2 linked regions of the Variovorax paradoxus genome follow. Each later gene encodes a partner of the first gene's protein in a complex. Links are inferred from orthologs where the notes say so. Each region holds a gene or a part of one and is shown on either strand. Other genes may lie near its edges.

Evidence for each region.
Region 2: the proteins of QHG62_RS05065 (region 1) and xseA are in contact, whole or in part, in a cryo-EM structure (PDB 8TXR), measured with the Escherichia coli proteins. The link is inferred for Variovorax paradoxus from one-to-one orthologs.

The regions. Positions count from the first base shown.
Region 1 is NZ_CP123990.1:1,051,082-1,066,577, reverse strand. What follows is about bases 6,124-9,076. They hold QHG62_RS05065 (exodeoxyribonuclease VII small subunit), read right to left. Parts: upstream 7,757-9,076; coding sequence 7,490-7,756; downstream 6,124-7,489. Other genes in these bases: QHG62_RS05060 (aromatic ring-hydroxylating oxygenase subunit alpha), read left to right, coding at 8,038-9,076; QHG62_RS05070 (polyprenyl synthetase family protein), read right to left, coding at 6,579-7,493; dxs (1-deoxy-D-xylulose-5-phosphate synthase), read right to left, coding at 6,124-6,537. In the rest of the region: QHG62_RS05095 (SUMF1/EgtB/PvdO family nonheme iron enzyme), read right to left, coding at 1-796; QHG62_RS05090 (TRAP transporter small permease subunit), read left to right, coding at 989-1,585; QHG62_RS05085 (TRAP transporter large permease), read left to right, coding at 1,598-3,379; QHG62_RS05080 (TRAP transporter substrate-binding protein), read right to left, coding at 3,486-4,568; more of dxs, read right to left, coding at 4,681-6,123; more of QHG62_RS05060, read left to right, coding at 9,077-9,180; QHG62_RS05055 (DMT family transporter), read left to right, coding at 9,203-10,120; QHG62_RS05050 (sulfurtransferase), read left to right, coding at 10,158-11,066; QHG62_RS05045 (DUF2796 domain-containing protein), read left to right, coding at 11,063-11,647; QHG62_RS05040 (ABC transporter ATP-binding protein), read left to right, coding at 11,652-12,407; QHG62_RS05035 (ABC transporter permease), read left to right, coding at 12,418-13,680; QHG62_RS05030 (DUF3299 domain-containing protein), read left to right, coding at 13,685-14,332; QHG62_RS05025 (M20/M25/M40 family metallo-hydrolase), read right to left, coding at 14,402-15,496. UniProt on the Escherichia coli protein: Bidirectionally degrades single-stranded DNA into large acid-insoluble oligonucleotides, which are then degraded further into small acid-soluble oligonucleotides.
Region 2 is NZ_CP123990.1:2,460,747-2,476,110, reverse strand. The notes cover bases 5,146-7,966. They hold xseA (exodeoxyribonuclease VII large subunit), read left to right. Parts: upstream 5,146-5,811; coding sequence 5,812-7,122; downstream 7,123-7,966. Other genes in these bases: QHG62_RS12000 (helix-turn-helix domain-containing protein), read left to right, coding at 7,874-7,966; QHG62_RS12005 (hypothetical protein), read right to left, coding at 7,204-7,554; QHG62_RS12015 (MotA/TolQ/ExbB proton channel family protein), read right to left, coding at 5,146-5,498. Outside these bases: transcriptional repressor LexA, read right to left, coding at 1-504; QHG62_RS12045 (asparaginase), read left to right, coding at 578-1,567; adk (adenylate kinase), read right to left, coding at 1,634-2,290; kdsB (3-deoxy-manno-octulosonate cytidylyltransferase), read right to left, coding at 2,426-3,196; QHG62_RS12030 (Trm112 family protein), read right to left, coding at 3,193-3,375; lpxK (tetraacyldisaccharide 4'-kinase), read right to left, coding at 3,356-4,378; QHG62_RS12020 (ExbD/TolR family protein), read right to left, coding at 4,379-4,804; more of QHG62_RS12015, read right to left, coding at 4,866-5,145; more of QHG62_RS12000, read left to right, coding at 7,967-8,077; QHG62_RS11995 (hypothetical protein), read left to right, coding at 8,265-8,717; QHG62_RS11990 (hypothetical protein), read left to right, coding at 8,732-8,998; QHG62_RS11985 (VapE domain-containing protein), read left to right, coding at 9,162-11,291; QHG62_RS11980 (hypothetical protein), read left to right, coding at 11,648-12,097; QHG62_RS11975 (SIR2 family protein), read right to left, coding at 12,461-13,879; QHG62_RS11970 (hypothetical protein), read left to right, coding at 14,071-14,565; QHG62_RS11965 (hypothetical protein), read left to right, coding at 14,567-15,037; QHG62_RS11960 (hypothetical protein), read left to right, coding at 15,050-15,364. UniProt on the Escherichia coli protein: Bidirectionally degrades single-stranded DNA into large acid-insoluble oligonucleotides, which are then degraded further into small acid-soluble oligonucleotides.

The sequences.
Region 1 (15,496 bases):
CTTCCGGATGCCAGAGTTCCTCGCGGTCGTAGCCGCCTTCGTCGACAAACTCGATGAACTGGTTCCAGGTCACGGGCTGTGCGTCGATCTCGAATTCGGGCACGTCGACGCGGTAGGCGCCCTGCTCCTGCGCAAAGGCAAACCCGCAGCCTTCGGGCAGGCCAAGCTCCCACTGCGTGGCGGGCAGCACCAACGGCTCGCGCGTGACCGAAATCGGCAGTTGTTCGATCCCAAGAGGCAGCCCCAGCGTTTGCGCCATGACGATGAACTGTTCTCCGCGCAGGTCTTCATGGAAAAGCGCAAGGCGGTAGAAGTACAGGCCGGGATCGGTCTCGGCCGCATGCTCCAGCAGCTCGAGCGTGCTCTCCAGTGTTTCGAGCAGATAGGCCTTGGTCTGGCCGAGGTCCGGCAGGGCCGGCGACCAGAGCTGCTGCCGCGTGGCCTGGGCCGGGTCCCACCAGCCGTCGGCGTTGGGGTCGATGGCAGCCAGCCGCGTTGGGCGCACCGGGCAGTCGGCGCCGAACGCGCGTTGCGTGTTGCGGCCAATCCACCATTCGGCAAACCAGCCGATGTGCCCGGCCAGCCACACCGGCGGCACCACGCCCGCGTCGTCCGTGGGCGGCACTGCAAGATCGGGCGAAGCCAGCGCCTCTTCGTAGAGCGACAGCAGGTGGAGCGTGTGGTTGCGCGCGTCCATGAGGGCCAGCGACAGCAGTTCGCGGCCGGCGCGCCGCATCTCGGGCGAGTCGATGGAGTGCGGCAGGCCCGCGGGCAACAAAGGCGGCGACGATGGCATGTTTCATTATGGCGAGCGGCGGCACCAGCGCGGCGCACGGCGAGCGCGTCTACGGGAATACACCGCCCGGCTGCGCCCGAAAACGGCTTTCCGCGCCGATAAAATCGCGCGTCCGCAAAAGCCCCGACCGCCGCTCGCCGGCCGAGTCCGGGCCGCTTCTGCATCCAAGCATCCATTCTTCTGGAGAAGAGCATGAATTTCCTGCTCAGATTTTCGCGCGCGGTCGATTGGCTGAACGGCCAGATCGGCAAGTACGTGATCTGGCTCATCCTTGCGTCCACCGTGATCAGCGGCGTCAATGCCGTGATTCGGAAGGTGTTCAACGTCAGCTCCAACGCCTATCTCGAAGTGCAGTGGTACCTGTTCGCCGCGTCCTTCCTGATTGCCGCGGGCTATACGCTGCTGAACCAGGAGCACGTGAAAATCGACGTGATCCTCAGCCGGCTGTCCAAGCGTGGCCAGATCTGGGTCGACATCATCGGCTTCAGCTTGTTCCTTACGCCGGTTTGCCTGGCCATCCTCTGGTACGGCATTCCGTTCTTCCTGCAGGGCTATCGCTCCGGCGAAATGTCGAACAACGCCGGCGGGCTGATCCGCTGGCCGATCTACGCCATGATCCCGCTGGGCTTCTCGCTGCTGATGCTCCAGGGCTGGTCCGAACTCATCAAGCGCATCGCGTTCCTGCAGGGCCGCATCGGCGATCCCACGCAGAAGCGGGAAGAAAAGACCGCCGAAGAAGAACTGGCGGAGTCCATCCGCCGGCTCGCCGAATCCAACGCCAAAGGCTGAGCGGTAGCACCCATGGAATTCATTACGCAAAACTTCGCCCCGATCATGTTCGCGGGGCTGATCGTCTTCCTGCTGTTCGGCTTTCCGGTGGCGTTCAGCCTCGGCGCCTGCGGCCTCTTCTTCGGCTTCGTCGGCGTGGAGCTCGGCCTCTTGCCCGAGGCGCTGCTGCAGGCGCTGCCGCTGCGGGTGTTCGGCATCATGCAGAACGACACGCTGCTGGCCATTCCGTTCTTCACGCTCATGGGACTGATCCTGGAGCGAAGCGGCATGGCCGAAGACCTGCTCGACTCGATCGGACAGCTCTTCGGCCCAGTGCGCGGCGGCCTGGCGCTGGCGGTGATCTTCGTGGGTGCGCTGCTTGCGGCCACCACCGGCGTCGTCGCGGCCTCGGTCATCTCGATGGGCCTGATCTCGCTGCCGATCATGCTGCGCTACGGCTACGACCGGCGCATCGCGTCGGGCGTGATCGCGGCTTCGGGCACGCTGGCGCAGATCATTCCGCCTTCGCTGGTGCTGATCATCATGGCCGACCAGCTTGGCCGCAGCGTGGGCGACATGTACAAGGGCGCGTTCGTGCCGGGCTTCATGCTGACCGCCATGTACGCGGGCTACGTGATCCTGCTGGCCATCTTCAAGCCCAAGTGGGTTCCGGCCCTGCCGCTCGAAGCACGCACCTTCCGCGAGCCGAGCGGTAGCAGCGGCCTGCCCTCGCTGCTGGTGCTGACCGCCCTTGCCACTGCGGCGGCCGTGTTCTTCGCCAAGCACATTGCAGACGTCCACACCTGGTGGACCGGCCAGCCCGTGACCAGCGTAGCCACCGATGAAACCATCGTCGTGTCGATGTGCGTCGGCGTGATGCTGGCCTTTTTGATCGCGGTGGCCAATCGCCTGCTACGGCTGCGCCTGCTGTCGCGCATTGCCGAACGCGTGACTTTCGTGCTGATCCCGCCGCTGCTGCTCATCTTCCTGGTGCTGGGCACGATTTTCCTTGGCGTGGCCACCCCTACCGAAGGCGGTGCCATGGGCGCGCTCGGCGCCTTCATCATGGCCATGGTGCGCGGCCGGCTCAGCATGAGCCTCCTCAAGCAGGCGCTCAACACCACCACCAAGCTGTCGTGCTTCGTGGTGTTCATCCTGATCGGCTCGACCATCTTCAGCCTGGTGTTCCAGGGCGTAGACGGGCCGCGCTGGGTCGAGCACCTGCTCACCGGCATGCCAGGCGGCCAGCTCGGCTTCCTGATCCTGGTGAACGTGCTGATCTTCTTCCTGGCGTTCTTCCTCGACTTCTTCGAGCTCTCTTTCATCGTCGTGCCGCTGCTGGCCCCCGTGGCGCACAAGCTGGGCATCGACCTGATCTGGTTCGGCGTGCTGCTGGCTGTGAACATGCAGACCTCGTTCATGCATCCGCCTTTCGGCTTTGCGCTGTTCTACCTGCGCAGCGTGGCGCCCACGAAGGCCTACAACGACAAGGTCACCAACGAACGCATCGAACCCGTCACCACCATGCAGATCTACTGGGGAGCCGTGCCGTTCGTGCTCATCCAGATCATCATGGTCGGCCTGATCATCGCGTTCCCGGCCATCGTCTCGAGCGGGCTCGACAAGGAGGTAGCGGTCGACCTCGACAAGATCGGCGCCGAGATGCAGGCCAACATGCCGAAGGACGATTCACAGCCCGCCCCCGAGCCCGAGGCCGGCGCCTCGGCACCGGCCGGCGCCGAAACGCCTGCAGCGGAAGAAGACCCGATGAAGGCCATGCAGGAACAGCTCGACCGGGACGCCGGCAAGAAGTAGTTCGAAGAAAGCCCCTGCGCCCCCCGGGTCGCAGCGGCGTACTTTTCGGAGACGCAAAAAAAAGCCCCGCGACGCGGGGCTTTTTGCTGGCCGGAATGAATCCGGATCAGAGCTTGAGCGTGGACATGAACGAGTCGAAGCGCGATTCCGCAAAACGGAACCAGAGCACCTGGTCGCGCTGGAAGCTGCGGAAGTCGGCGTAGATCTTCTTCCATTCAGGGCTCTTGGCATCATTCTCGGCATAGACCTCGAGCGAAGCCTTGTAGGCGGCGTCCATCATGGCTTGCGAGAACGGCAGCACCTTGGTCTTGGCGGCCACAAGCTGCTTGAGCGCGATGGGGTTCAACGCGTCGTACTTGGCAAGCATGTCCGACGATGCCACGGCAGCGGCGGCTTCCACGATGGCCTTGTTCTCGGCCGAGAGGCCGTCCATGGCCTTCTGGTTGATGAAGAAGTCCACTTCCGGACCGCCTTCCCACCACCCCGGGTAATAGTAGAACGGCGCGACCTTGTTGAAGCCGAGCTTCTGGTCGTCGTACGGTCCCACCCATTCGGCGGCGTCAATGGTGCCCTTTTCGAGAGCCTGGTAGATCTCGCCGCCCGGCAGGCTTTGCGGCACGGCGCCCATCTTCTGCATGACCTCGCCGATCAAGCCGCCGCCCAAGCGCATTTTCATGCCCTTGAAATCCGCCACGGACTTGATTTCCTTGCGGAACCAGCCGCCCATCTGGCAGCCCGTGTTGCCGCCGGCGAAGCTCACCATGTTGTACTTGGCGTAGAACTCGTTCATGAGCTTGCGGCCGTTGCCGTGCATCATCCACGCGGTCATCTGGCGCGAGTTCAGGCCGAACGGAATGGCCGAGCCCAGCGCGAATGCGGGGTTCTTGCCGTAGAAGTAGTAAGGCACGGTGTGGCACATCTCGACCGAACCGTTTTGAACGCCGTCCACCACGCCGAAGGGAGGCATCAGCTCGCCGCCGGCATGAACCGAGATTTCGAACTTGCCGCCCGACATGGCCTTGACCGCCTTGGCAAACACTTCAGCGCCGCCGTAGATGGTGTCCAGCGACTTGGGAAAGCTGGAGGCCAGGCGCCAGCGGACGGCGGCTTGCGCATGAACTGCGGGCGCAATGCCGGCGGCCAGAACGCCGGCAATGCCGGCGTTTTTGATGAGGGAACGACGATCCATTGAATTCACTCCGAGTGCATTGGAAAAAACGAAACGCGGCTTGTGGCCGCGTCGACGACTTTCGTAAGTCGCCGCGATTGTAAAAACGTGCTTACAGGCAGCCCGCCGGGGTTTACCCTGCGACGGAACCGAAGCGCTGCGCAATCGAGGCTTGGATGCCCGCTGCGTCAAGGCCGATGGACGCGAGCAGCTTGGCCGGATCGCCATGCTCGATGAAGCGGTCCGGCAGCCCCAGCTGGAGCACAGGCTTCTGAACGTTGGCCGCCTGCAACGCCTCGAGCACCGCACTGCCCGCGCCGCCCATGACGGCGCCCTCTTCGAGCGTGACGATGGCGTCGTGCGTGCCTGCCACCTGCAGCAGCAGGTCGACGTCGAGCGGCTTGGCCCAACGCATGTTGACCACGGTTGCGTCGAGCGATTCGGCTGCGGTGAGCGCCGGGTACAGCAAGGTGCCGAATGCAAGGATTGCAATGCGCTTGCCTTCGCGGCGTACTTCGCCCTTGCCGAACGGCAGCGAATCGAGCGCCAGGTGCGGCGTAACGCCGGCGCCCGATCCGCGCGGATAGCGCACGGCCACCGGGTGGTTCTGTTCGTAGGCGCTCGAGAGCAGCTGGCGGCATTCGCGCTCGTCGGCCGGGCACGCAATGCTCATGTTGGGAATGCAGCGCAGGAACGGAATGTCGTACGCGCCCGCATGCGTGGCGCCGTCGGCACCCACGAGGCCCGCCCGGTCCAGCGCAAACACCACAGGCAGGTTCTGGATTGCGACGTCGTGAATCAGCTGGTCGTAGGCGCGCTGCAGAAAGGTCGAATAGATGGCGACCACCGGCTTCAGGCCTTCGCATGCCAAGCCGGCCGCAAACGTTACGGCATGCTGCTCGGCAATGCCGACGTCGTAGTAGCGATCGGGAAAGCGCTGTTCGAACTCGACCAACCCCGAACCTTCGCGCATGGCCGGCGTGATGCCCACCAGGCGGCCGTCGTGCGCGGCCATGTCGCAGAGCCACTGGCCGAAGACCTGCGTGAAGGTCTGCTTGGCCACTGCGGCCGACTTGACCAGGCCCACCTGCGGATCGAACTTGCCCGGCCCGTGGTAGGCCACCGGGTCGGCCTCGGCGAGCTTGTAGCCCTGCCCCTTCTTGGTGACCACGTGCAGGAACTGCGGGCCGTCCAGGTGCTTGAGGTTTTCGAGCGTGGGCACCAGCGAATCGATGTCGTGCCCATCGATGGGGCCCACGTAGTTGAAGCCGAACTGCTCGAACAGCGTGGCCGGAACCACCATGCCCTTGGCATGCTGCTCGAAGCGCTTGGCCAGCTCGAACAGCGGCGGCGCGGCGCGCAGCACGCTCTTGCCCACGTTCTTGGCGGCGGCGTAGAAGTTGCCGCTCATCAGCTGCGCAAGGTAGCGGTTGAGCGCGCCGACCGGCGGGCTGATCGACATGTCGTTGTCGTTCAGGATCACCAGCAGCTTGCAGTCGCACACGCCGGCGTTGTTGAGCGCCTCGAAGGCCATGCCGGCGGTGAGCGCGCCGTCGCCGATGATGGCCACGGCATGGCGGTCTTCGCCCTTTTGCTTGGCGGCCATGGCCATGCCCAGCGCGGCCGAGATGCTGGTGGACGAATGCGCGGTGCCGAAGGTGTCGTATTCGCTCTCGCTACGCTGCGGGAAGCCCGAGATGCCGCCGATCTGCCGCAGCGTGGGCATGCGATCGCGCCGGCCCGTGAGGATCTTGTGCGGATAGGTCTGGTGGCCCACGTCCCACACCAGCCGGTCGTGCGGCGTGTTGAACACATGGTGCAGCGCCACGGTGAGCTCCACCGTTCCGAGATTGGAACTCAGGTGCCCGCCGGTGCGCGAAACGTTGTCGAGCACGCAGGCGCGCACTTCGTCGGACAGCTGCTTGAGCTGGGCCCGGTCGAACTGCCGGATGGGCGAGGGATCGTGCAGCGTGGGAAGCAGCGGGGCCATGGGAGCGTCGTGGTTCTTCTTGTCCATCTGTTCAACAGAGTTCATCGGTCGCGGTCGACGACCATGTGCGCCAGCGCACGCAGCGCTGCCGTGTCCGCCAGGCCGCTGCGCTCCAGGGCCGCAAGCGCTTCGGCGAGCAGCTGCCTTGCCTGCGCGCGCGCACCGTCGAGGCCCCACAGCGAAACATAAGTGGGCTTGTCTGCCGCAGCGTCCTTGCCCGCCGTCTTGCCGAGGGTTTGCGAATCGGCCGTCACGTCGAGGATGTCGTCGACCACCTGGAACGCCAGGCCGATGGCCGCGCCGTAGTCGCGCAGCGCCGCCAATGCCGCGGGCGCCACGCCGGCCGCGCAGGCCGCACCCATTTCGACACTGCCCTGCAGCAGCGCGCCGGTCTTCAGGCGGTGCATTTCACGCAGCTGCGCTTCGTTCAGCGCCAGGCCCACGCTGGCAAGGTCGATGGCCTGTCCGCCGGCCATGCCCTGGCTGCCGGCGGCGCGTGCCAGCAGCCGGCACAGCGTGGCCTGGATCGATGCGGGAATTTCGTCGCCTTCGGGCGTCAGCAGTTCGAATGCCAGGGCCTGCAGGGCGTCGCCGGCCAGCAGCGCATCGGCTTCGCCGAATTTCACGTGCACCGTGGGCTTGCCACGCCGAAGCACGTCGTTGTCCATGCACGGCAGGTCGTCGTGCACCAGCGAATAGGCATGGATGAGTTCGGTTGCGCAGGCCGCGCGCAGCGCAGCGGCCGCATTGCCGCCGACTGCTTCGCTCGCGGCCAGAACCAGCAAGGGCCGAAGCCGCTTGCCGCCGTCGAGCACGGCATAGCGCATGGCGTCGCCAAGCAGCACAGGTGAATCGACGCCGACCCAGCGCGAAAGCGCCGCTTCGACACGCGCCAGATGCGGCTCGCTCCAGCCTGCCAGACGGGCGGCGTCCCAATCGGCCACGGCGGCGCTCATTCGGCGGTCCAGGGCTTGAGGCTGCCCGCGTCCAGCACCTTGATCTGGTCTTCGACCGCCTGGAGCTTCTCGCGGCAGAAGGCGAGCAGCGCGGCGCCGCGCTGGTAGCTGCCAAGCAACTGGTCGAGCGGCAGCTGGCCGGATTCGAGCTCTGCAACCAATTGTTCCAACTCCTGGAGCCCGGCTTCGTAGCTGGCCGGCAGCGGTCCGGTGTCGGGCGAGGTCGCCGCGCTGGAGGCGGCGGAAGAAGGAACCTTGGGCATGCGGGAGAACAAGTATGAAATCGGGCATTTTAGGGCGGGGAACCGAATGAGCGCCGCTCGCCCCGCTGTGGCCGTTGCATGGCGTCGCCGACGGCCACGGGAACGCTTCGCGATCTGCAGCAAGGGCATACAAAAGGCTGCGGGCGCCGCGATGGCCCCTTGGGTACAATCGCGTGTTCCCCTGCCGGCCGCGCCGGCACAACTCTCGGGCCGTTGCCTTCCCAGACGGCGCCTTCCGTTTTTCTCTTTTTCTCCCTGTGGGGAGCTTGGTCAGGTCCTCCATGTCTGATTTAAGTCTTCAACTGCAGCAGGCCACGAGCCAACTTCCAGTTTCCGCGTACTTCGACGAGTCGCTCTACGCGCGCGAAATGCAAACGCTGTTCGCGCAAGGCCCGCGCTACGTGGGCCACCGCCTGGCCGTGCCCGAGCTCGGCGACTTCCACACCCTGCCGCAGGAGCATCAGGGCCGCGCGCTGGTGCACACGCCCAAGGGGGTGGAGCTCATCTCCAACGTGTGCCGCCACCGGCAGGCGCTCATCCTGCAGGGCCGCGGCCAGCTCGACAACCAGACCGGCGGCAATATCGTTTGCCCGCTGCACCGCTGGACCTACGCCGCTAGCGACCCGCGCACCACGGGCACGCTGATCGGCGCGCCGCATTTCGACCAGGACCCCTGCCTCAATCTGCACAACTACCCGCTCACCGAGTGGAATGGCCTCCTGTTCGAGCGCGGCGCAAACGGCCTCGGGCGCGACGTGGCGGCCGATATGGCCGATCTCGGCCCCCGCGCCGACCTGGACTTCACGGGCTACGCATTCGACCGCGTCGAACTGCACGAGTGCAACTACAACTGGAAGACCTTCATCGAGGTCTACCTTGAGGACTACCATGTCGGGCCGTTCCACCCGGGCCTTGGCAGCTTTGTCACCTGCGACGACCTGCGCTGGGAGTTCAACCGCAACTTCTCGGTGCAAACCGTGGGCGTAGCCAACCGGCTCGGCCGCGCGGGCAGCCCCATCTATCAAAAGTGGCAAGAGCAGTTGCTCAAGTACCGCGAAGGCAAGCCGCCGAAGTACGGCGCGATCTGGCTCACCTACTACCCGCACGTCATGGTCGAGTGGTATCCGCATGTGCTCACGGTATCGACGCTGCACCCGGTGAGCCCCACCAAGACGCTCAACATGGTGGAGTTCTTCTACCCCGAGGAAATCGTCGCGTTCGAGCGCGAGTTCGTCGAAGCCCAGCAGGCCGCCTACATGGAAACCTGCGTGGAAGACGACGAGATTGCCGAGCGCATGGACGCCGGCCGCCGCGCGCTGATGCTGCGCGGCGACGACGAGAGCGGCCCTTACCAGAGCCCCATGGAAGACGGCATGCAGCAGTTCCACGAGTGGTACCGCAGCGCAATGCAGCAGAACGCCTGAGCCCGTAGTGCAAGCGCTCTGGATGGTGCTCGGCGCCTTCTTGTTCGCCACCATGAGCGTGGTGGTCAAGGTGGCTTCGGTGTGGTTCAACAGTGGTGAGATGGTGCTCGGGCGCGGCCTGATCGGCATCGTTTTCTTGTGGCTGCTGGCGCGCAACCGCGGTGTTCCGCTGGCCACGCGCTATCCGGGCATGCACGCCTGGCGCAGCACCATTGGCGTGGTCTCGCTCGGCGCATGGTTCTACGCCATTGCGCACATGCCGCTGGCCACGGCCGTCACGCTCAACTACATGAGCAGCGTGTGGATCGCGGCCTTTCTGGTCGGCGGCACGCTGCTGGCCTGGGTGCCGGTGCCCGGACGCGACGGCCGCGTGGAGCGGCCGCCGCTGCAGGGCACCCTTGCGCTGACCGTGCTGGCGGGATTCGTGGGCGTGGTGCTCATGCTCAAGCCCAGCGTGGATGCGAGCCAGGGTTTCGCAGGGCTGCTCGGTCTGCTTTCCGGGCTTACGGCCGCATTCGCCTACATGCAGGTGGTGGCGCTGTCGCGCATCGGCGAGCCCGAATTGCGCACGGTGTTCTATTTCGCGGTCGGATCGGCCGTGGCCGGCGCGTTTGCCACCGCCGCCACCGGGTTTTCTGGCGGAAATTCATGGACGTGGCAGCATGCGCTGTGGCTGTTGCCGATCGGCCTGTTGGCCGCCCTGGGGCAGCTTTGCATGACGCGCGCCTATGCCACCGCAAAGACCCAGGCCGGTACGCTGGTGGTGGCCAACCTGCAGTATTCCGGCATTGTCTTTGCGGCGTTCTACAGCGTGGTGCTGTTCGACGACCGCATCGACGCCGCCGGCTGGGCCGGCATGGCGCTCATCATCGTGAGCGGCATTGCGGCCACGGTGCTGCGCCAGCGCGCAGTGCCCAAGGCGCCGGCAGAAGAACACTGAACCGCATCGAACCTCATCGACAACGAAGGAGCCCGCCATGTACACAACCCTCGTCAGCGTCGAACAACTCCAGCAACTGCAAGCTGGCGACCTGCCCCTCATGGTTTTCGACTGCAGCTTCGACCTCATGAAGCCCGAGGCAGGCGCGCAGCAATATGCCGCCGCCCACATTCCGGGCGCGGTGTATGCCAACCTCGACACCGACCTCAGCGCAAAGCACGGCATGCCCGGCGCGCACGGCGACGTGGTGGTGGCACAGGAAGACGGCGTGCCTGCCTCGGGCGGCCGCCACCCGCTGCCGAGCCGAGAAAAGTTTGCGGCCTGGCTTTCGAGCGTCGGTTTTTCCAACGAGATGCAGGCGGTGGTGTACGACCGCAACGGAGCCAACTACTGCGGCCGCCTGTGGTGGATGCTCAAGTGGATGGGCCACGACGCGGTGGCGGTGCTCGACGGCGGCCTGCAAGCCTGGCAGGCCGCGGGCGGCAAAGTCACCGACCGCGAAGAGCCCGCGCACTTCCAGTCGAACTTCGTGCCGGGGGAGCCGCTTGCAAAGCTTGTGACCACCGACACTGTGGTGGGCCGGCTCGGCCAACCTGACCAGCAGCTGATCGACGCGCGGGCTGCCGCGCGTTATCGCGGAGAGGTGGAACCTCTGGACCCGATCGCGGGTCACATCCCCGGGGCCCTGAACCGGCCCTTCGCCGAAAACCTCGGCCCCGACGGCAAATTCAAGCCGGCCTCGCAATTGCGTGCCGAGTTCGAAGCACTGCTTGCGGGACGCGATCCGGCGACGGTTGTCCACCAATGCGGCAGCGGCGTGAGCGCTGTGCCCAACCTGCTTGCAATGCAGATCGCAGGGCTTGGGACGACCGCGCTCTATGCCGGCAGCTGGAGCGAATGGAGCAACACGCCGGGGCTGCCGACCCGGCAAGGCGCTGAACCATGAAGCACATCCGACTTCGACGACGCATTTCATCCGGACTCGCATTCGCTGCTGCAGCACTGTTCGCAGCCCCCTTTGTTTCCGCGCAGGCCCAGCAGCAGCATGCGCATGTGCACGGGCAGATGAAGCTCGACGTGGCCATCGACGGCCCCACGGTGGTGATCGACATGGAGTCGCCGCTCGACAACATCGTGGGCTTCGAGCGCGCGCCCAAGACCGATGCCGAGAAGAAAACCGCCGAAGAAGCCATTGCCCAGCTGCGCGCGGCCGACAAGCTCTTTGCCATCGACCCGGCCGCCAACTGCAAGCTCGGCCCGGTCGACCTGCGCTCCAGCGCGTTGGGCCTCGGCAACCCCGACCCGAACGAGCCCCCCGGCCATGCAGACCTGGACGCCACCTTTTCCTTCAACTGCACCAATGCGGCCGCGGCAAAGTTCATTGACGTGAACCTGTTCAATGCCTTCAAGGGCACGCGCCAGATCGATTCGCAGATTGCTTCGGCGCAGGGGCAGTTCAAGCGCCAGCTCAAGCGCCCGGCCGGCGCCCAGGCCGGCCAGCCCGTGCGCCTTGGCTGGGGCAAGTAGAACTGTGGGCACCGCCCCCCAGGCCGAGTCGGCGCCGCTGCGCGTGGTGCTGGCTGCCGAAGCGCTGCGCTTTGCATGGCCGGGCATGAAAACGCCCTGCATCGATATAGAGGCTTTTCGCATCACTGCCGGCGAGCTGGTGTTCCTGCACGGCCCGAGCGGCTGCGGCAAGAGCACCCTGCTGTCTTTGCTGGCGGGCGTGCTGGTGGCCGATGAAGGCCGCGTGACGCTGCTGGGGCACGACTGGTCGCAGCTCTCCGGCGCCGCGCGCGACCGCTGCCGCGTTGCGCACGTGGGCTATATCTTTCAGCAGTTCAACCTGCTGCCGTACCTGAGCGTGCTCGACAACGTGCTGCTGCCCTGCCGCTTCTCGCAGCGGCGCGAAGCGCAGGCCGCGCGCAGCGGCAGCTCGCGCGGCTCACGTGACGAGGCCGAGCACCTGCTCGACCAGATGGGCCTCGACCGCAACCTGTGGAAGCGCCAGGCCATGCAGCTTTCGGTCGGCCAGCAGCAGCGGGTGGCAGCGGCACGTGCACTCATCGGCCAGCCCGAGGTGGTGATTGCCGACGAGCCCACCTCCGCGCTCGACGAAGACCGGCGCGAGGCCTTTCTGGACGTGTTGCTCACGGCCTGTGCAACCCACCAGAGCGCCCTGGTGTTCGTGAGCCACGACCAGCGCATTGCGCAGCGCTTTGCCCGCCACGTGCTGCTGCCCGACATCAATCGCGCAGCGACCGCGGCAATGGCGGCGGACGCATGAAGGCCCACCCATGAGCGCTCTTTTTTCCATTGCCTGGCGCAGTGCATGGAACCGCCGTTTCACGCTCGCGCTCACTGTGTTCTCTATTGCGCTGTCGACTTTCCTGCTGCTGGGCGTGGAGCGCATTCGCACCGAACTGCGCGAGAACTTTGCGTCGTCCGTTTCCGGCACCGACCTGATCGTGGGTGCGCGCACGGGCTCCACGCAGTTGCTGCTGTATTCGGTGTTCCGCATCGGCGCCGCCACCAACAACATTTCCTGGAAGAGCGTGCAGGCCCTGGCCGCGCACCAGGGCGTCGACTGGGTGGTGCCGCTTTCGCTGGGCGATTCGCACCGGGGCTTCGCGGTGCTGGCCACTTCTCCCGAATACTTCACCCGGTTCCGCTACGGCAACCGCCAGCCGCTGCAGGTGCGCGAAGGCAAGCCCTTCAGCGCACTGTTCGACGCGGTGGTGGGCGCCGAAGTGGCCGACAAGCTCGGCTACCACGTCGGCCAGAAGATCACCCTTGCCCATGGCAGCGGCGAACTCAATGCATCGGAGCACGCCGACAAGCCCTTTACCGTGGTCGGCGTGCTCGCGCGCACCGGCACGCCGGTCGACCGCACAGTGCACATCGGGCTCGAGGCGATGGAAGCCATTCATCTTGAATGGGTGGGCGGTGCACCCATGCCCGGCGTGAAGATTCCAGCCGAGCAGGTGCGCAAGTTCGACCTCACGCCAAAGAACGTGACGGCCGCCCTTGTCGGCCTGAAGAACCGCTCGGCCGTGTTCGGCGTGCAGCGCTGGATTTCCACCTACGCCGGCGAGCCGCTGATGGCCATTCTCCCCGGCGTGGCGCTCGACGAACTGTGGAGCGTGATCGGCATCGGCGAGAACGCGCTGCTGCTGATGTCGGCGCTGGTCGCGCTGGTGAGCCTTGCGGGGCTTATCTCGGTCGTGATGGCGGGGCTGAACGAGCGCCGCCGCGAACTCGCCGTGCTGCGCGCCGTGGGCGCCGGCCTGCGCCATGTGCTGGCGCTGCTCGCGCTCGAGGGCGCCATGGTGACCGTGCTGGGCGTCGCCTTCGGCCTGGTCATGGCGGTGCTTGGCATTGCCCTGCTCGCGCCATGGCTGCAGTCGCAGTTCGGACTGACACTGAGCCTTTCAGAACCTACACTGAACGAATGGCTGCTGATGGCGAGCCTGCTGGTTGCCGGCTGGCTCGCAAGCCTGCTGCCCGGCATCCGTGCCTACCGGCTCTCGTTGGCCGACGGTCTCTCACCCAGGATTTGAAACCATGCGCACCGCAAAGAAGACCTCCACGTTCCGGGCTTTCACCCGGCTTTCGATGCTGCTCGCCGGCGCCGGCCTCGCAGCCGCCACATGGGCCGCCGAACCCGCGCCCAAGGACACGACCGCATCGAATCCGCTCGGCGGCAAGGCGGCACCGGCCGCACCAGCTGCCGCGGCCAAGGGCGCCCCGGGCCAGCCGCGGCAGATCACCTGGGAAGAACTGGTGCCCAAGGACTGGGACCCGGCCAAGGAATTCAAGGGCATGGACCTGAGCTCGCTGAACGACGGCGATCCGCGCGCCAACGAGCTGCTCATGAAGATGCAGGAGGTGTCGAACAACGCACCGACCAACCCCGCGATGAACGGCGCCGAAATCAAGATTCCCGGCTTCATCGTGCCGCTTGAAGAAGCCAAGGGCGAAGTGACCGAGTTCCTGCTCGTGCCCTACTTCGGCGCCTGCATCCACACGCCGCCGCCGCCGGCCAACCAGATCCTGCACGTGGTGGCGTCAAAGGGCGCCAAGTTCCGCGCCATGGACACCGTGTGGGTGACCGGCAAGCTGCAGACGATGCGCAACGACTCGATGATGGGCGTGAGCGGCTATCACGTGAACGCGACGAGCGTCACCAAGTACGCGGGCGGCGCCAAGTAAATACCGGCACAGACCGCCGCATCGACGATGCGCGCGGGCGTGGTCGTCGGCGGCGCAAGCGGCATGCCGCTACTGCTTGCCGATTTCGGTCAGCAGCCGGGTAACGAGATAGAGGCGCGGCACGATCGAGTCGACCTCGATGTATTCGTCGCGCGCGTGATAGCCGAAGCCCGCCAAGCCGAAGCTCTCGACCACGGTGGCCTTGCCGGAGCGGCCCGCATAGCCTGCATCGGTGCCGCCGCCGGTCATTGGCGTGAGCGCGAGCTCGCGGTCGATTTCCTTGTAGATGGCCTGGGCCTTCTCGGCCAGCGCCCGGCCCTTCTCGCCCGCGACGAAAGCCGGGCGACCCACTTCCACCTTGAGCGTGGTCTCGGTGTCGGGCACAAGCTTTCCGCTCGCGAGCTTCGCCTGCAGGGCGGCCTCGAGCTTCTTCTCGGCGCCGGGCTGCGTGATGCGGATGTCGCCGAGCGCCTGCGCCTTCTCGGTGATCTGGTTGATCGGGCCGGTGGCACGCGCCACGGTCCAGTTGAGCGCCACGCCGGGAATGTCCTTGGCCACGTCCCGGGTCTGCAGCAGCTGGTACGACAGCTCGTACAGCGCGTTGCGCCCCAGCTCGGGTGCGGCACCCGCGTGCGACGCACGGCCCTTCACTTCGAGCGTGGCCTGCGCGATGCCGGCAGCGCCCAGCAGCAGCGATTCGCCCTTGGCCACCGACTTGGCCGCGGTGGGCTCGAACGACAGCACCGTGTCGTGCTGGTCGGCCATGGCCGCGATGATTTCACCGGAGCCCACCGAGCCCACTTCCTCGTCGGGGTTCATGAGTACCGTGAGCGTGTCGTAGTCGCGCCAGCCCGCATCGGCGAGGATTTTCAGCGACGCCAGCATGACCGCCAGCCCGCCCTTGTCGTCCGCAATGCCTGGGCCGTAGATCCGATTGCCGTCCACCTTGTAGGGCTGGCTGTTCAGGATGCCGGCGGCGTACACCGTGTCCATGTGGCCCTGCAGCATGATCTTGCGCTTGCCGGTTCCCTTGATGGTGCCGATGACGAGATCGGCGCCCGCTCCGGCTGCGGCCTTGCGCCGCTCGGTCTTGAAGCCGGCAGCCTTCAGGCGCCCCTCCACCACGTCGGCCATCTTGAGCAGGCCATCGACATTGAGGCTGCC
Region 2 (15,364 bases), 1.4 Mb from region 1 along the record:
CACGATCTGGCCGTTGCGGGCTTCCTTGGTGGCTTGCACCGCCAGCAGGTCGCCGTCCATGATGCCGGCGTCGCGCATGGACATGCCGCGCACCTTCAGCAGGTAATCGGGCTGGCGCTGGAACAGCGTGTTCTCGACATAGTAGGTTTGGTCGACGTGTTCTTGCGCGAGGATGGGCGAACCCGCCGCCACACGGCCGATGAGGGGCAGTGCCAGCTGCGCCATGCCGGGCAGTGAAAGCGAGAACTGGTTGTTGCGCGACTCGTTGAGCGAGCGCAGCGCATCGCCCTTGAGCCGGATGCCGCGCGAGGTGCCGCTGACGAGTTCGATGACGCCCTTGCGAGCCAGTGCCTGCAGATGCTCTTCGGCCGCGTTGGCCGACTTGAAGCCTAGCTCATTGGCAATTTCGGCTCGCGTAGGCGGAGCGCCGGTGCGTGCGATGGCGCTCTGGATCAGGTCCAGGATTTGCTGCTGGCGGGCGGTAAGCTTCACGGCGAACTGCATATGTTGTTCCTTGCGGCACTGGCTAGATATCCAGTACCTGTATTTTTAACCAGTTTTTAAAAGTTGGCAAGCCATGGTTAATTCGCTTTCGCCGAGCCTGCGGCGCATTGTGGTTCTGGGAATGGGCGGCACCATTGCCGGCCGCGCCGCGAGCGGCGGCGACAACATCGGCTACACGGCCGGGCAAGTTGGCGTGGCAGACCTGCTGGGCGGCATCGAGGCACCCGAAGGCCTGGAGCTCGGGGCCGAACAGGTGGCGCAGCTCGACAGCAAGGACATGGAACCCGGCGTCTGGCTGCAGCTCGCCCGGCGTTGCGCCTTCTGGCTGGCCGAGGCCGACGTAGCCGGCGTAGTGATCACGCACGGCACCGACACTCTGGAAGAGACGGCCTTCTTTCTTCAAACCGTGCTTTCACCCGGCAAACCCGTGGTGCTGACCTGCGCCATGCGTCCTGCTACATCGCTTTCGCCCGACGGCCCGCAGAACGTGCGCGACGCCATCGCAGTTGCGGCAACGCCGGCGGCACAGGGTGTAACGGTGGTTTGCGCGGGCGTGATTCACGGCGCCACGGATGTTCAGAAGGTGCACACCTACCGGCAGGATGCATTTGCATCGGGCGACGCCGGTCCGGTCGGCTATGTGGAAGAGGGCGCGGTACGGCGCCTGCGGGACTGGCCTCGATCACACGCAAGCAAGAACTCGCAAATCCTCGAAGCCAAGGAAGATGCCACGTCGCAATGGCCGAGAGTCGAAATTCTCACCAGCCACGCCGGTGCGAACGGGGCCGTCGTCGATTTGCTGCTTCAGGAGCGCGCAGCTGGCGTCGCCGAGCCGGTGCGCGGGCTGGTGTTGGCCGCGACTGGCAACGGCACGGTGCACCATGCGCTGGAGGCTGCCGCGCTTCGCGCGCAGGATGCGGGGGTCGCCGTGTTGCGCGCCACACGTTGCGCGAGCGGGCGCATTCTTCCGAGGCCTGATGACAAGCTGCGCGATGCCGGTGCCTTGACGCCGGTCAAGGCGCGCATTGCGTTGATGCTGGAACTGATCGAGAAGGCCGCCTGAGCGGCGGCAACACGCAAAACAGGCAAGCAGGCGGCGCAGCTGCAGCCGCGCGCCTGCGCGTGAACTTCAGTTGCTCAGTGCAGCCAGCGCGCGCTGGGTGATTTCTTCGACCGTGCCGACGCCCTTGATGGCACGGTATTTAGGCGCCGAAGCCGGATCGGCCTTGGCCCAGGCCGAGTAGTAGTCGACCAGCGGACGCGTCTGCTGGCTGTACACCTCGAGCCGCTTGCGCACGGTTTCTTCCTCGTCATCCTTGCGCTGGATCAGCTCTTCGCCCGTGACGTCGTCCTTGCCATCGACCTTCGGCGGGTTGAACTTGACGTGATAGATGCGGCCCGATGCGGGATGCGAGCGGCGGCCGCTCATGCGTTCGATGATGTCGCTGAAAGGCACGTCGATTTCGAGCACGTAGTCCAGCTTGACGCCCGCCGCCTTCATGGCGTCGGCTTGCGGAATGGTGCGGGGGAAGCCGTCGAACAGGAAACCGTCGGCGCAATCGGGTTGCGCAATGCGTTCCTTCACCAGGTTGATGATGAGGTCGTCGCTCACCAGGCCACCCGATTCCATGACCGCCTTGGCTTGCTGGCCGAGCGGTGTGCCGGCCTTGACGGCTGCGCGCAGCATGTCGCCGGTCGAAATTTGAGGAATGCCGTATTTCTGGCAGATGAAGGCCGCTTGCGTGCCTTTGCCCGCCCCGGGCGCGCCCAGCAAAATTAGTCTCATGGTGTCCTCGGACGGTTCTTAGATCTTGTGTCGCACCAAGCGGCGGCCCGGGAGCCGTGCAGGGCGGAATTGCGTCGAGGATAGCATGCGACAGCGTGAAGAATTTCCGTTACAGCCGCCCTGCGGCGCGATGCTTCAGGGCGTCGGCCTGGCTGCGAACAGTGCGCGCACGCGGGCCAGGTCTTCGGGCGTGTCGATGCCTGGGCCGGGAGCCGCATGGGTGACATGCACCGCGATGCGATGCCCGTGCCAGAGCGCACGCAGTTGCTCCAGCGCTTCGGTCGCCTCGACCGGAGCCGGCGGCAACGAAGGAAACTTGCGCACGAAACCCGCGCGGTACCCGTAGATGCCGATGTGGCGCAGTGGTGCCGGGCTAGGCAGCGCGGTTGGCACCCGGTTGACGGAACCATCGCGCCACCAGGGAACCGGCGCGCGGCTGAAGTACAGCGCATTGCCCTTTGCGTCGAGCACCGCCTTCACCACGTTCGGGTTCAGGAAGTCATCGAGCGAATCGATTTCATGGGCCGCGGTGCTCATGGCGGCCTCCGCGCGAAGGGCGAGCGCGGATGCAACAGCGTCGATCAGCGCAGGGTCGATCAGCGGCTCGTCGCCTTGCACATTGACGACGATGTCGCCGCCATCGAGTGCGAGTTGTTCGCAGGCCTCGGCAAGGCGGTCGGTGCCGCTCGGATGATCCTGGCGCGTGAGGATGGCCTCCACGCCGTGCTGCTTGCATGCCGAGACAATGGAAAGGTCGTCCGCTGCAACCACCACCCGCAGCGCGGTCGATTGGCTCGCCCGCTGCGCCACGCGCACCACCATGGGCAAACCGGCGATGTCCGCCAGCGGTTTGTTGGGCAGCCTGGTCGAAGCCAGGCGCGCCGGCACCAGAACGGTAAAGCTCACAGCCCCAGCTCTTCGTCGGACAGCGTGCGCGCCTCGTTCTCGAGCAGCACCGGAATCCCGTCTCGCACTGGATAGGCAAGGCGGGCGCTGCGCGAGCAGAGCTCCTGCTTTTCGGCGTTCCAGGTCAGCGGGCCCTTGGTAACGGGGCAGACGAGCAGTTCAAGCAGCTTGGTATCCATCGAGCGATGATAGCTTTGCGTCGAGCGCGGCGAAGAATTCCGGTGCGGGCTCGAAACGCAGCGGCACGGCAAGCGCGCCGGGTGCTTTGCGCCAGAGCTTGACCGCGTCTTTCTCGGTGCAGAGCAGCGGGTGTCCGGTATTGGCGGGCGCTTGCCAGTCGGCAAAATCGTAGTGGTCGGGTAGGGCGAAGGTCTCGGCCAGCGTGAGGCCGCGCGTGCGCAGCATGTCGAAAAACGCTTCAGGGCGTGCAATGGCTGCCAGTGCAGATACGGGCTTGCCCGCGAGAGCACTCAGCGGTACACGTTTGCCATCGCCCGTCATGGCCTCTTGCGCCAATGCGCGTGTCGCGGTGTAGCCACCGTCGAATGCCGGCCGCTCCCCGCTGTGAAGCACCAGGTCGCACCGGCGCGGCCAAGGCTCCCGCAACGGACCTGCGGGCAACCGCCAGCCATTACCGACGCCGCGGTCGTCAAACACGCAGATCTCGATATCGCGCGCAAGCGCAAGGTGCTGCAGCCCGTCGTCGCTCACGATGATTTGCGTGGCCGGATGCCGCGCCAGCAACGCCCGTGCGGCTTCGACGCGGCGCCGCGCCACGAAAACGGGCGCGCCGGTCGCATGGCGGATCAGCGCCGGTTCGTCGCCCACGTCCCGCGGGTCGCTTTCGTCCAGCACCTCACGGCAATCGTCGGTATGCCGGCCATAGCCGCGCGAGATCACCCCAACACGCAGCCCGCGCGCCTGCAGATGCCGAACCACGGCCATCACGACCGGTGTCTTGCCGGCACCGCCCGCAATGACATTGCCCACGACGATCACGGGAACCTGTACGCGTTCGGTTTTCAGCCATCCCAGCCGGTAGAACCAGCTTCGCAATGCGAAGAGCGCCGCATAGACAAGCGACAGCGGCCAAAGCAGCCAAGCCAGCACACCGCGATGCAGCCACGCGCGCTGCAGCCGCGAGGCCGATGCGCTGTGACTGCTGCTGCCGTAGGGCGGCACTCAGCGTCCCGCTTGCGCCGTCGATTGGGCTGCGAAGGTGATCTGCACCAGCCCGGCCCGGCGAGCTGCTTCCATGACCGTGATCACGGCCTGGTGCGGGCTGCTGGCGTCGGCGCTGATGATGACCACGCTGTCCTTGCCGCCCGTTGCTGCCGCGCCGAGAGCGGCGGCCACCGTCGCCACATTGCGGTCGGCAAGCGGCGTCTTGTTGATCGAGTAGCGGCCATCGGCCGACACCGCCACGATCACTTCCTTGGGATAGTCGCGCTGCGAGTCGACGTCCGCCGTTGGCAGGCGCAGCTGCATCTCCGTGAACTTGCTGTAGGTGGTCGACAGCATCAAGAAGATGAGAACAACCAGCAGCACGTCGATGAACGGGATCAGGTTGATCTCGGGCTCGTCCCGCGCGCCGTGGCGGAAATGCATGCGGCCGCGGCTCATGCCCGGTCTCCGTCAAGACCGGCAATGGCAAGCGTTGGGACGGCCATCATTTCCGCAGCGCGTTCAGATGGCGGGCAAAGCGCTCGCCCGACAATTCGAGATTCAACAGGTATTCGTCGACCCGGCTGCGGAAATAGCGCCAGAAGATCAGGGTCGGAATGGCCACGATCAGGCCGAAGGCCGTGTTGTAGAGCGCAATCGAAATGCCGTGCGCCAGCTGTGCCGGATTTCCGGAACCCACCGCACCGCTGCCGGGCGACTGCGAACCGAAGATTTCGATCATGCCGATCACAGTGCCCAGGAGGCCGAGCAGCGGCGCCGCCGACGCGATGGTCGCCAAGGCCGGCAGATAGCGCTCCAGCTTGTGCGCCACCGTGCGGCCCGAGGCTTCCATGGCCGCACGAAGGTCGTCTTCGGTGCAGCGGGGATTGGCGTTGAGTGCGCGAAGGCCGGCGGCCAGCACCTGCCCGAGCAACGAATTGCGTTCGAGCTTGGTCACTACGTCGGGGCCCGGAACCGAGCCGTGCGAGACGGTCATCGCCTCGTCGAGCAGTTTGGGCGGCAGGACCTTCACGGTCTTCAAGCTTGTGAAACGTTCTATAACCAGCGCGAGCGCGATGACCGAACAAGCGAGCAATGGCCAAATCGGCCAGCCCGCGGCAACTATGATGGAAAACAAGAAAATCCTCCGGCCCGTAGACTGCAAATGCGCGGCGATTATCCACCGAGCCCACCATCGCCATGCGGCTTGTTTGCTTGTAAGCAAAGACGCACAGATTCTGTGGATAACTTTGTGATTAACCCGTGGCGCAACGTGCCAAGACCCGCATGGCACGGGCTTTCCATTAGATCGATTGAATTTTGAGCAGCACTTTTTTCAATGAAATCAACGGCTTGCACGACAAACCGTGCGCCTGTTTCGTATCGGGCCCTCGCCGCCGGTGGGTGGCCGCTCACTGTGGAAGAGTGGTTGCCGGCCACTTTCGCGATTTGTGAACTTGCGTGAACCGAATGCCACACCCGGCCCGCGGATCTGGGCGGTAGGCGCGCTGTGCCGGGCGGTTGCCGATGCGCTCGACGCGCGGTTCAACCCGGTTGCGGTGCGTGGCGAAATCTCGGGTTTTTCGCGTGCCTCAAGTGGACATTGTTACTTCGCGCTCAAGGACCAGTCCGGCCAGCTGCGCTGCGCAATGTTCAGGCGGGCCGCCGGCCTGCTCGATTTTTCTCCGCGCGACGGGGACCAGGTCGAGGTGCGTGGGCGCTTGGCGGTGTACGAGCCGCGCGGCGACCTGCAACTGGTGGTCGAAAGCCTGCAGCGCGCCGGGCAAGGGGCATTGTTCGAGCAATTTCTGCAGCGCAAGGCGCGGCTCGAAGCCGAAGGGCTGTTCGATGCCGGCCGCAAGCGGGCGCTGCCCACCATGCCGCGTGCCGTGGGCTTGGTGACCTCGCTGGGCGCAGCGGCCTTGCACGACGTTGTCACCGCATTGCGGCGCCGCGTGCCGCACATTCCGGTGGTTCTGGCGCCAGCGGCGGTTCAGGGCGCAGGTGCTCCGGCAGAGCTAGTGCGTGCGCTGCAGTCGCTCTACGCATTGGAGCCCGCTGTCGATGTCATCCTGCTGGTGCGAGGCGGTGGCTCCATCGAAGACCTCTGGGCTTTCAACGACGAAACCCTGGCTCGCACCATTGTCCAAAGCCCGGTCCCGCTGATTTGCGGGGTGGGGCATGAAACAGACTTCACCATTGCTGACTTTTGCGCCGATCTGCGCGCACCCACGCCCACGGCCGCCGCGGAACTCGTCAGTGCCCCGCAGGCGATGTGGCTCGGCGCACTCGATCTGCTGGGTGAGCGGCTCAGCGACGCAGTGGGTACCCGGCTGGATGTGTTGGGCCAGCGGCTCGACCAGGCGGCCGCGCGGCTTGGACGGCCTTCGACACTGGTGGCCCGCCAGCAGCTTCAATTGGCGCACCATTCCCAGCGCCTGCGCTATGCGTTGCTATCGAGAACCGAGCGCCTTGCGCATGTGCCGCGCGCCATTTCCGCCGATTTCCCGTTGAAGCTCGAACGCGCGCTTGCGCAGCGGCGCGAGCGGCTCGAGCGCGTGGCCTTGCGCCTTCGGCTGCTCGATCCGGCGCTGGTGCTGCAGCGTGGCTATGCCTGGCTCACCGGCCCCGACGGGCGCGCGATCGTCAGTGCAAAGAAGCTGAAGGCCGGTGATGCCGTGGTCGCGCGGCTCGCCGATGGCTCGGTCGACCTGACCGTAAGGTCCGGCGAAACGGGACCGCGTCCGACGCCGGGCGCGTGATTCCTTTCTAGAATCCGCGATCCCTTATACGGCGCGCCCTCCCGGAGATTTCGCTAGGCAGCAGCTAGAGCTAGCGGTCGATTAGGCCGCGCTCTTGGCAACCCGGCGACGCTTCGTGACCGGGCGCGAAGGTGCCTTGGTTTGCTCTTCTTCCCATGTGTCGGTGGTGATGACGAGCGACTCGCGTGCAGCGGTGAGTTCCTTGGGGCTTGGGACCTTCACGAAGTAGAGCGTGCCGTCATGGCGGAAATAAACGTAGCAATTGACCGCTTGGGCTTTGCCCTTGCCCTCGGTCGTCCAAGCAGGCGACGGCGCGCCATTAACAGTGGCCTCGAATTGGTTGGTTCGCGGTGCAGTCGAATACTTCGCCGCAGGCAGATTGCTCAGGCGCTTGGAAGAGGGCGCTCCGATGGTCAGGTTGAAGTCGGTCATGGTTTGCTTTCCGTTGGTGACGAAGCAATACGTTCGTCCGACAAGAAATTCTGGGGCGTGTGTTCTGGAAAGACCTAGACATATCCGCTCATATCAGAGTGAAGCGCACGTGCATTCAGCAGGAGATTCAACGTAGCGCAACGGAAGTCTTTGTGGGAGAATTTTCCCGTCGCGTTGGGAAGCGCGCTCGTTCAGTCGGAACTTGAATTTCGACCAACTCTCGGGATAGCGCCAGCAGGCGCCATCGGGAGCGGCCCCGGCCAGTGACTGCAACGGTCACGAACATGCCCCCGCATCAATTCATCCCGAGGATCAAATCATGACGAAATCAGGTCAGGGCGAAGCCACGCCCGAATACCTCACCCATCGCGAGGTCGCCGCGCTGCTGCGCACGAGCGAGAACGCATTGCACGTTGCCTACACGAAGCGCAAGCCTCATCTGCCGCCACGACATAAGTTCGGACGCCGACTGCTCTACAAAAGAGTCGAGGTCGAGGCCTGCATTAAGCCGCTTCCTCAATAACGAAAGACGGCTCTCACGCGAGGAAAGCGCTCGCGTTCGGCTCGTTCGTTCTCTACGATCTAAAGGTATTAGTCCTCGCGGGTTAACAACCTTTCGCCCCGGACCGCGCCTGTGGCGGCCACCGGGCTCCCCCTCAACGTTTCGCAGTTTCAACCTCCCGGTTGGGCTGCCGCATGGAGATTTTCAAATGGCCAATGCATCGCAGTTGCCAAAAGTCCCGGACAACATCCCAAGGGCTGACCCTGACTCGCCCTTGCCCGGCTTCGTCACCTTCGCCCACTTGGCGGCACGCGTGGGAACCACCGCCGGTCATTTGCGGGTGATTTTGAGTCAAGTCGATGCGCCGAGAATCGAGCCGTCATATCGCATTGGTGGGGCGCACCTTTACAACGAGGCCGAAGCGAACGATTGGCTTAGGCGTCTTCGCGAATGGCGTGACGCCGCTCCCCTTCGTGCCGCCGCGAGGAGGAAAGAGCAGGAGCAGCGCGTGCTTCTCAAGCTAGAAGAGGAACAGAAGAAGCACCGTGCCAAAGTCGAGGCCGACGCTGCCCTGAAGGAAATGCAGGATGAGTACGCGGCCCGCGCCGAGGCCAATCGAAAAGACGTAGAAGACACCCAACGGCGCATGGGCCTTCTATAGGGCAGGAGCAGATCATGACCGATCAAATCCTGCGAAACCTAATCGAAGTCCGCTACCACCGCGCCACGAATACATGGAGTTTGGTCGACAGCAGCGGCTCGGTCGAAACCCTCACTCAAAACCGCATGCGGATGCGCGTGCAGCGGCAGGTAAAAGCAGCGGCAGCGCAGCGAGCGGCAGAAACATACCCCGAAGCCATCATGTCTCGCGCCGAAATCCGCCGACGTGCTGTTGCGCTCATGGAGGAAATCAAAGTCAAACAGAGCAGGGGGCTGACATGACCGCGCCCAGCCTCAAACGCGCACTGGCACGGCCTCCCTCCCAGGATCGAACCACTCCGCCCGGGCCGGGAATGCTAGGTTACGCACCCGGGTACCCACCCAAGACGCCGCCTCGCCGCGCGCGGCGGCAGATGCAGCAGATCGGCGGGAAGGGCGGTGCACCGTGAGCGCCGTGCTCGACATCCACAACCCAGCCGTCAAGTGGATGCAAGATGATCTGGCGAAATCCGGGCTCAAGCCGGAGGACATGGCGGCCTTTGCTGTCATGGGCGAAGGGCGCACGCCTTGGCCAGACGTTCAGATCATCGATGACGGTCAGAAAGACGCCCAGAACATGGCGGTCTGGGTGTCGATGCACTATGCATTTCCGTACTGGAATCCAGACGGTGCGCAGTGTGAGCAGGTCACCGTGCGCAAGCCGCGCTTCAAAGCGGGCACCCCGTACGAGATCAGCACAAAAAAGTACGTGCGCCCGTCGAAGCGCACTGCTGGTTTTTTAGCCTCAATCCCGTACATGCACCCCGGTCGAGTCGATGGCACGACCACCGCGATCCTTGATATCCACGAGGGCGAAAAGAAGACCGCATGCGCGGTCGTGAAGGGTGCTCAGTGCGCTATCGGCATAGCCGGCTGCAATAGCTGGGGCGACCCGGAGAACAAGGGGCAAATCCACCCGTGGATCGTCAGCGAAGTCGCCCGCATTCAAGCCGCATGTCCTGGCCAACGCGTGAAGGTTCGGGTCTGGCCGGATGCCGACTACAAGACCAATACGAACGTCGGCCAAGCCTACTCCGCGTTCGCCGCCGCGCTCATGGTTCTTGACGTGGACGTGGTCATCATGGATCTGTCGAGTCTGCGCGTCGGCGCGAAGTTCGATGATCTGGTGGCCGAGGTCGGATACGAAACCGTGATGGCCGGGGTAGTCGAGCAATCGACATTGACCCTGCCAGAGAACCCAGAGGCACTGGCGCGCAAATACCAGTTGATCACCCAGTCGGTCGGGCGGCGTGGCGAGGAACGGCAACTACCGCAGGCGATTGCTTACAACTTCGACCGACTGCTGGAGTCTCACCCGGAGTTTCGTGGCCGACTCTGGCTTGATCGGGACCGCAGACGCGCGATGTTCGGCGATGCGGAACTGGTCGAGAACGTGGGCGACAACGACATGCTGCACTTTTTTCAGAAGCAGCTCGGTTTCAATGGCAGTGGGCGCACTATCACGAGCCAAGCCATGCGCGAGGCTATTGCCAGTCGGATCGCGCGGGACCAGCGCTCACCGTTCAATGACCGCGTGCGTGCGTCGGCGGATCGGTTGCGCGAGGGGGGCACGGAGGCAATGCAGGCCGCTGACGACGCGCTCAATGCCTGGACGTTGCGATATTTACGCGCGCCGGACACACCGTGGAACTGTCGCTGGGGTCGGAAGTTCTTGATGGCTGTGGTGGGGCGTGCGCTTCGTCCCGGGTGCTCGATGCGCACGGCGTTCTGTCTCGCCGGACCGCAGGGCATCGGCAAGACGTTCTTCATGAACAGTATCGTTGGGCAGAGCAATGTTGCGCTCGTTTCCAAGGCGAACTCGGCGGGCAAAGACCTCGCGATGACCTACGGCTCGTGCCTAGTTGCGGTTCACGACGAAATGGCCGCGCTCAGCAGCAGCGGAATCGAACACGTCAAGTCTGATATCAGCACCGCGGTCGACAACATCCGCTTGCCCTACGGGCGCGTGAACGTCGACATGCCCCGGCGCTGCGTGTTCTATGTGCCCGTGGACAAGCCCGACTTCCTGTTTGAAGACTCGGCAGGCATGACGCGTTTCGCGGTGCTGGACCTGCTCGAAGTGGACTTCGTGGGGGGCAAGTTCGACTTCGCGGGCATGGAGGCGGCGGCTGACGATCTGCTCGGCGCGGCGCTCATCGCGGTCGAGTCGGGCGAGAAATTCGATGAGGTGGACGGTGCGGCCGAGAGCGCCTTGCGGCACGTGAAGACCGACCTCAACATGGAGCAGATCATCGATGTGATCGAAGGCGCCAACTTCGCGCCTCGGCTCCGTAGCGGCCCATATAAAGGGCGCGTTATCACTGGCTTCAAGCTCACCGATCTGACCGAACTGATGCCCCCGGGTTTTAAGCACGCGGGCGGTGGCGCGACTGCGCTGACGAACCCGCTGCGCAAGCTCGGATTCGAGCAGGCGGACCCAAACAAGAATCCGCTGGGCGAGCGGCGACTCTGGTTCATGGAAAAGACGAAGTTTGACGCGACGTTCTCTGTGAAGGCGAAGAAATATGACGCCTAGCGCGACCCCCCTTCAAAGCGGGCCGCGACCCCCCTTCAAGCGAGTCGGACCGGGGGTAGGAAAGCGGGCCGTTGGGCCGGTGTACCCCCTGTCAAACGATTCGGACCCCGGTTCGACCCCCTGTGCGGCGGACCTGGTGGAGGGGTCGCGGAAGCCCCGCCGCGTAAGGGATTCGACGCGCTACCCCCTGTCACCCCCTGTTCTCTTTTTAGATTTAGGAGGGAGAGAAAAAGGGGGCGCTTTGTTGCAGGAAAAGGGGAGAAAACGAGCCGGGAGAAAGTTTTAGAAAACGAGGGGGGTAGGGGGGTGACAAAGCCCGCAGCCTCATCAGCATGGACCCGCATACAGGAGCGAATATGGAAGAACCACTCATTGAGTATTGGACGCCTGAAGAGTGCGCCGCTGGCGTTTGCACTGAGCTTGAGATCGGCAAGATCAAGCCGCCGATGGTCGAAGCGCGCCGGCTGGCGCAGCGGGCGACTCCGAAAGCCGTAAAGGCGCTCATCGACGTTATCGAGCAAAGTGAAGACCTCAACGCCAAGGTAAAGGCCGCGTCAGCTTTGTTGGATCGAGGTTGGGGCAAGCCGGACCAGCACGTCAGCACCGACAACGTTCATCGGATTGATGAGATGCCTTGGATCAGCGCGCAGCGCCACGCCTACCGGCTCGGCACCGAGGCCGTGAAGCTCATCGAAACTGGCCTAACGATTTCTGACGCGACCGCGAAAACCGCCCCGAGCGTCGAAACCGCTGATGACGATCCGGCCTTGCCAGAGCCTGGCAGCGCGCGTTTTCCCGGCCCGTAGGTACTCGGATATCGATTCGGGCGATAGCGCGCCTACGGGCCGATTTTCGCGTCGAGCGACCCGGGTCTAGCTCATCTCATATCGACGCAGAGCTAAGTCATTGCTGTGCATAGATGGCGGCGTTCCCGAGGGGAATAACGTGTGCGCCGGGGGCTTCTGCGACAGGGCAGCTAGACGAGCCTGAAAGCTGAGCTCTGCTGCCTCTGATCCATGACCCATCACGACCATGCGCGACACGCGGCAGGCTCGACATGGAGGTGGGCTGGCCAGGCCTTCACATGGGGTACCCATGAAGCGGCGGGCCGGGTGGGTGGCTGTACTGTGCTGAGCCCCCTTCGCAGACTGGCAGCAGAAGTCGTGACATCAAAGTTCATCGTTATCTGCCGGCTTTGCTTTTTCTCCAGTGACCATTGGGTTCTTCAAGTCCGGAAGTTCAGCGCCATCGCGGACTTTTGCAAGCAAATCAAGTCCTGCTTGCGAATATTTTCTGAGCGGATTGCTTCTTGCTCCTGCAGGAATGCTTACGTGAAAATGATTGTCGCTTCCTCTTATGTCAAAGCCCTCTGTTTCTTTGAGCTTTGTAATGAGTTGATTGACTTTATTCCAATCTTTTCCATATCCAAGATATTCTGCAGCGGCAGTTGGGGAGTACGGATACATCACGTTAAGTAATGCTGGGTCAGCCATGGCCGCGATGCCGAAGACTTTGGCAAAATCTTCGGGGTGCTCAAGTGCGTGGTTGAGCATCTCGAAATTTATTTCCACTACATTTTTTGCGGCATCCTTACGAACAAGATCGACAACTCTGTGGCTGATCGAGCGCAAGAGTTTGACGTTGACTTTTTCAAGAGGCGCTTCGCTCTTGAAGGCTTTAAAGACCCACTCAAATGAATTGGCCGTAATGCTTTTTACTCGTGCCGTTTTTCCGTCATCCAAATCTATTATTTTGTCGTAAGGCGGTTGGCTTTCAGCGGAAATCTTGTCATCCCATTCCAGTAGGTAAATATTTTCGATCAGATTGCCTCCTTCCGGTAGCATGTGATCAATTTCCTGAAGGATTGCCTTAATGTTCGGGTCGCCAGCGGAATAACCGATGAAAAGCAAGGGGTGCTCAACGAAATAAGTAAAGAGCTTTGCGCTTAAATATTTCTTGTCATTTGCGAACCTGTCGTAATCTTCGTTAGTGAGTACAAGTGACGAGGCATCTGAAACGCACCCGTGGATTTTAAATATTTCTCCAATCGACATGTAAGCATGTCTAATGACCTGTTGGCCAATGATCGGTTTGTATTCCGGAAATATTGGCTCTAAAAGGGTGTCGTAGTTTGTGGTAATGACCGCGTGTGGATTGATCGACTTTAATGCGTCGATCTCGTCGTCCAGTGCTTGCAAGCCAAAAGAACCGGTTTTGTCTGGCCCCAACCCTTCGAGTCTTTTTGAAACCGCATGCTTTATGAAAATATCCTCGTGCACATTTGCGGTGTAGTATGCGTCAGGAAAAAACTTTCTGCCCTCTCCCCATGCCCACTCTTTAAAGGCTTTGGCGTAGATCGAGCCGACCTCGGGAAGGGTTGTTTTCGATTGAAGATAATAGGGGACATCGTGCTTTATCTCTGGGCAGTATCCCTTTAGCTCGGTCAAGAGTGCAGCCCAATTGGGCGCTCCACAGTACCGCTTGGAGAAGCCAGACCCTACAAAAAGAATCGGCTGACAAGATTTTTCCTTGATGATCTTGGCAACGTCTTTTGCAACTTGGAGTTGATACTGCTCGAAATTTGACATTAATTTTTATTAGGGGTAAATCCTAATTCCCTCATATATAGGTTTTAATTTACCGATCTTCGTAATTCGGCGAGAATTAAATATTCTCAGGCAATTGCGAAATGAATCGGAGTTCTTTATCAGCCGTTGATTTTCCGAGTAACGAGACGTACCCAGATGTTGGCAGGGAGCGCCTCGTTAGGGAAGATGGTTTGCGTCAATCGCTGCAAATTTATGAGCACCACGCCGTTGAAGCCGAGCGCGCGCTGCTCGAAGCGTTCAAGGTCGATCCCGCTGCCATGGATCGGCTCTATCCCCATCTGCGTAAGGCCCACCTTCCACGGCTTAAGCCCGACGCCTCACTGAACGCCGCGTTCACCACTGTGGAAGCTGCGCTCTCCCGAGCCGCTTTGCCGAAGAGCCCAACGCGCACCCCAACGCCGATGCCGGTGTTCTCGCCAAACCACCCGGAGCACGTGCGGCTGAACCCGGATGAAGAACTACGTCCGTACATCCGAGACAGCGCCGAGTCGGGGCTGATCGGATTGCCTCCGCTGCTGGCCGAGTACTTCGGGGTGGCGGAGGCTGCCCGTGCCGCCGAGTCGCGGCTGCGCAAGCAAGAACAACGCGCCGTGGTGTACCCGCGCGCTGCAGCCGTTCCCCAGATTGGTCCCCAGCCGTGGAAGCCGGTAACCCCAAGGAGTTGAAATGCCTCTGAAAATCCACCCCAACTACTTGGCCGACGATGAGATGGCGGTGCTATCTCGGCCCGGCATCCTCACCCATCTGAGATTGCTACGTGAGTCGAACCCGGAGGCTTACAAGCACTTCGTTCGGGACTTCCAGCAAATCCGCCGCGCCGAGAACGGTGAGCGTGCCCGGCCTGACGCGATCAATAACTCAACCGTCACCGACGAGGACCGCAAGGCGAACCCGGCATGGGCCGCTGGCCTCGCGACGCCGTTTGCTCCCCGTGACACGCATCGACCCGACCGCGCCGCCGATCCCGAGGTAATGCGATATCTGCGTGAGGCCAACCAGCGGTTGGAAGACGAGCAGTTGACGGACGGGCTCCAGCGGCAAATGGGGACCGACGCAGACCGCCCGCTGCCGCCCGAGACGCTGCGCGATCACATCGAGGCCGCGGTGAATGTCGTCGGCACGCAGGGCAACGAGTAACAGGAGCACACCATGCCTTCCATGAACTACTACGACGACATCAATCAACTGCCTGCTAGCTTCGGCAATTCCTCGCTCATCTTGCAGCAGCATCGTCTGCGTGACCGGGAAGCCGATCTCAAGGAGCGGATCAAGGCCGCGCGGGAGAAAGCGGCGCCGCAAGGACAGATGATTTCCGGGTACTACGTCCCGCCCGCCAAGACGCAGATGCTGACCCCGTTGGTCGAGCAGCTTACTCAGGCGATGGAGAAGAAGGGCTTGGACGCCGACCAGACCGGGTACGACAAATATGAGATGCAGGCCGTCAACCAGCACATGGCGATGAAG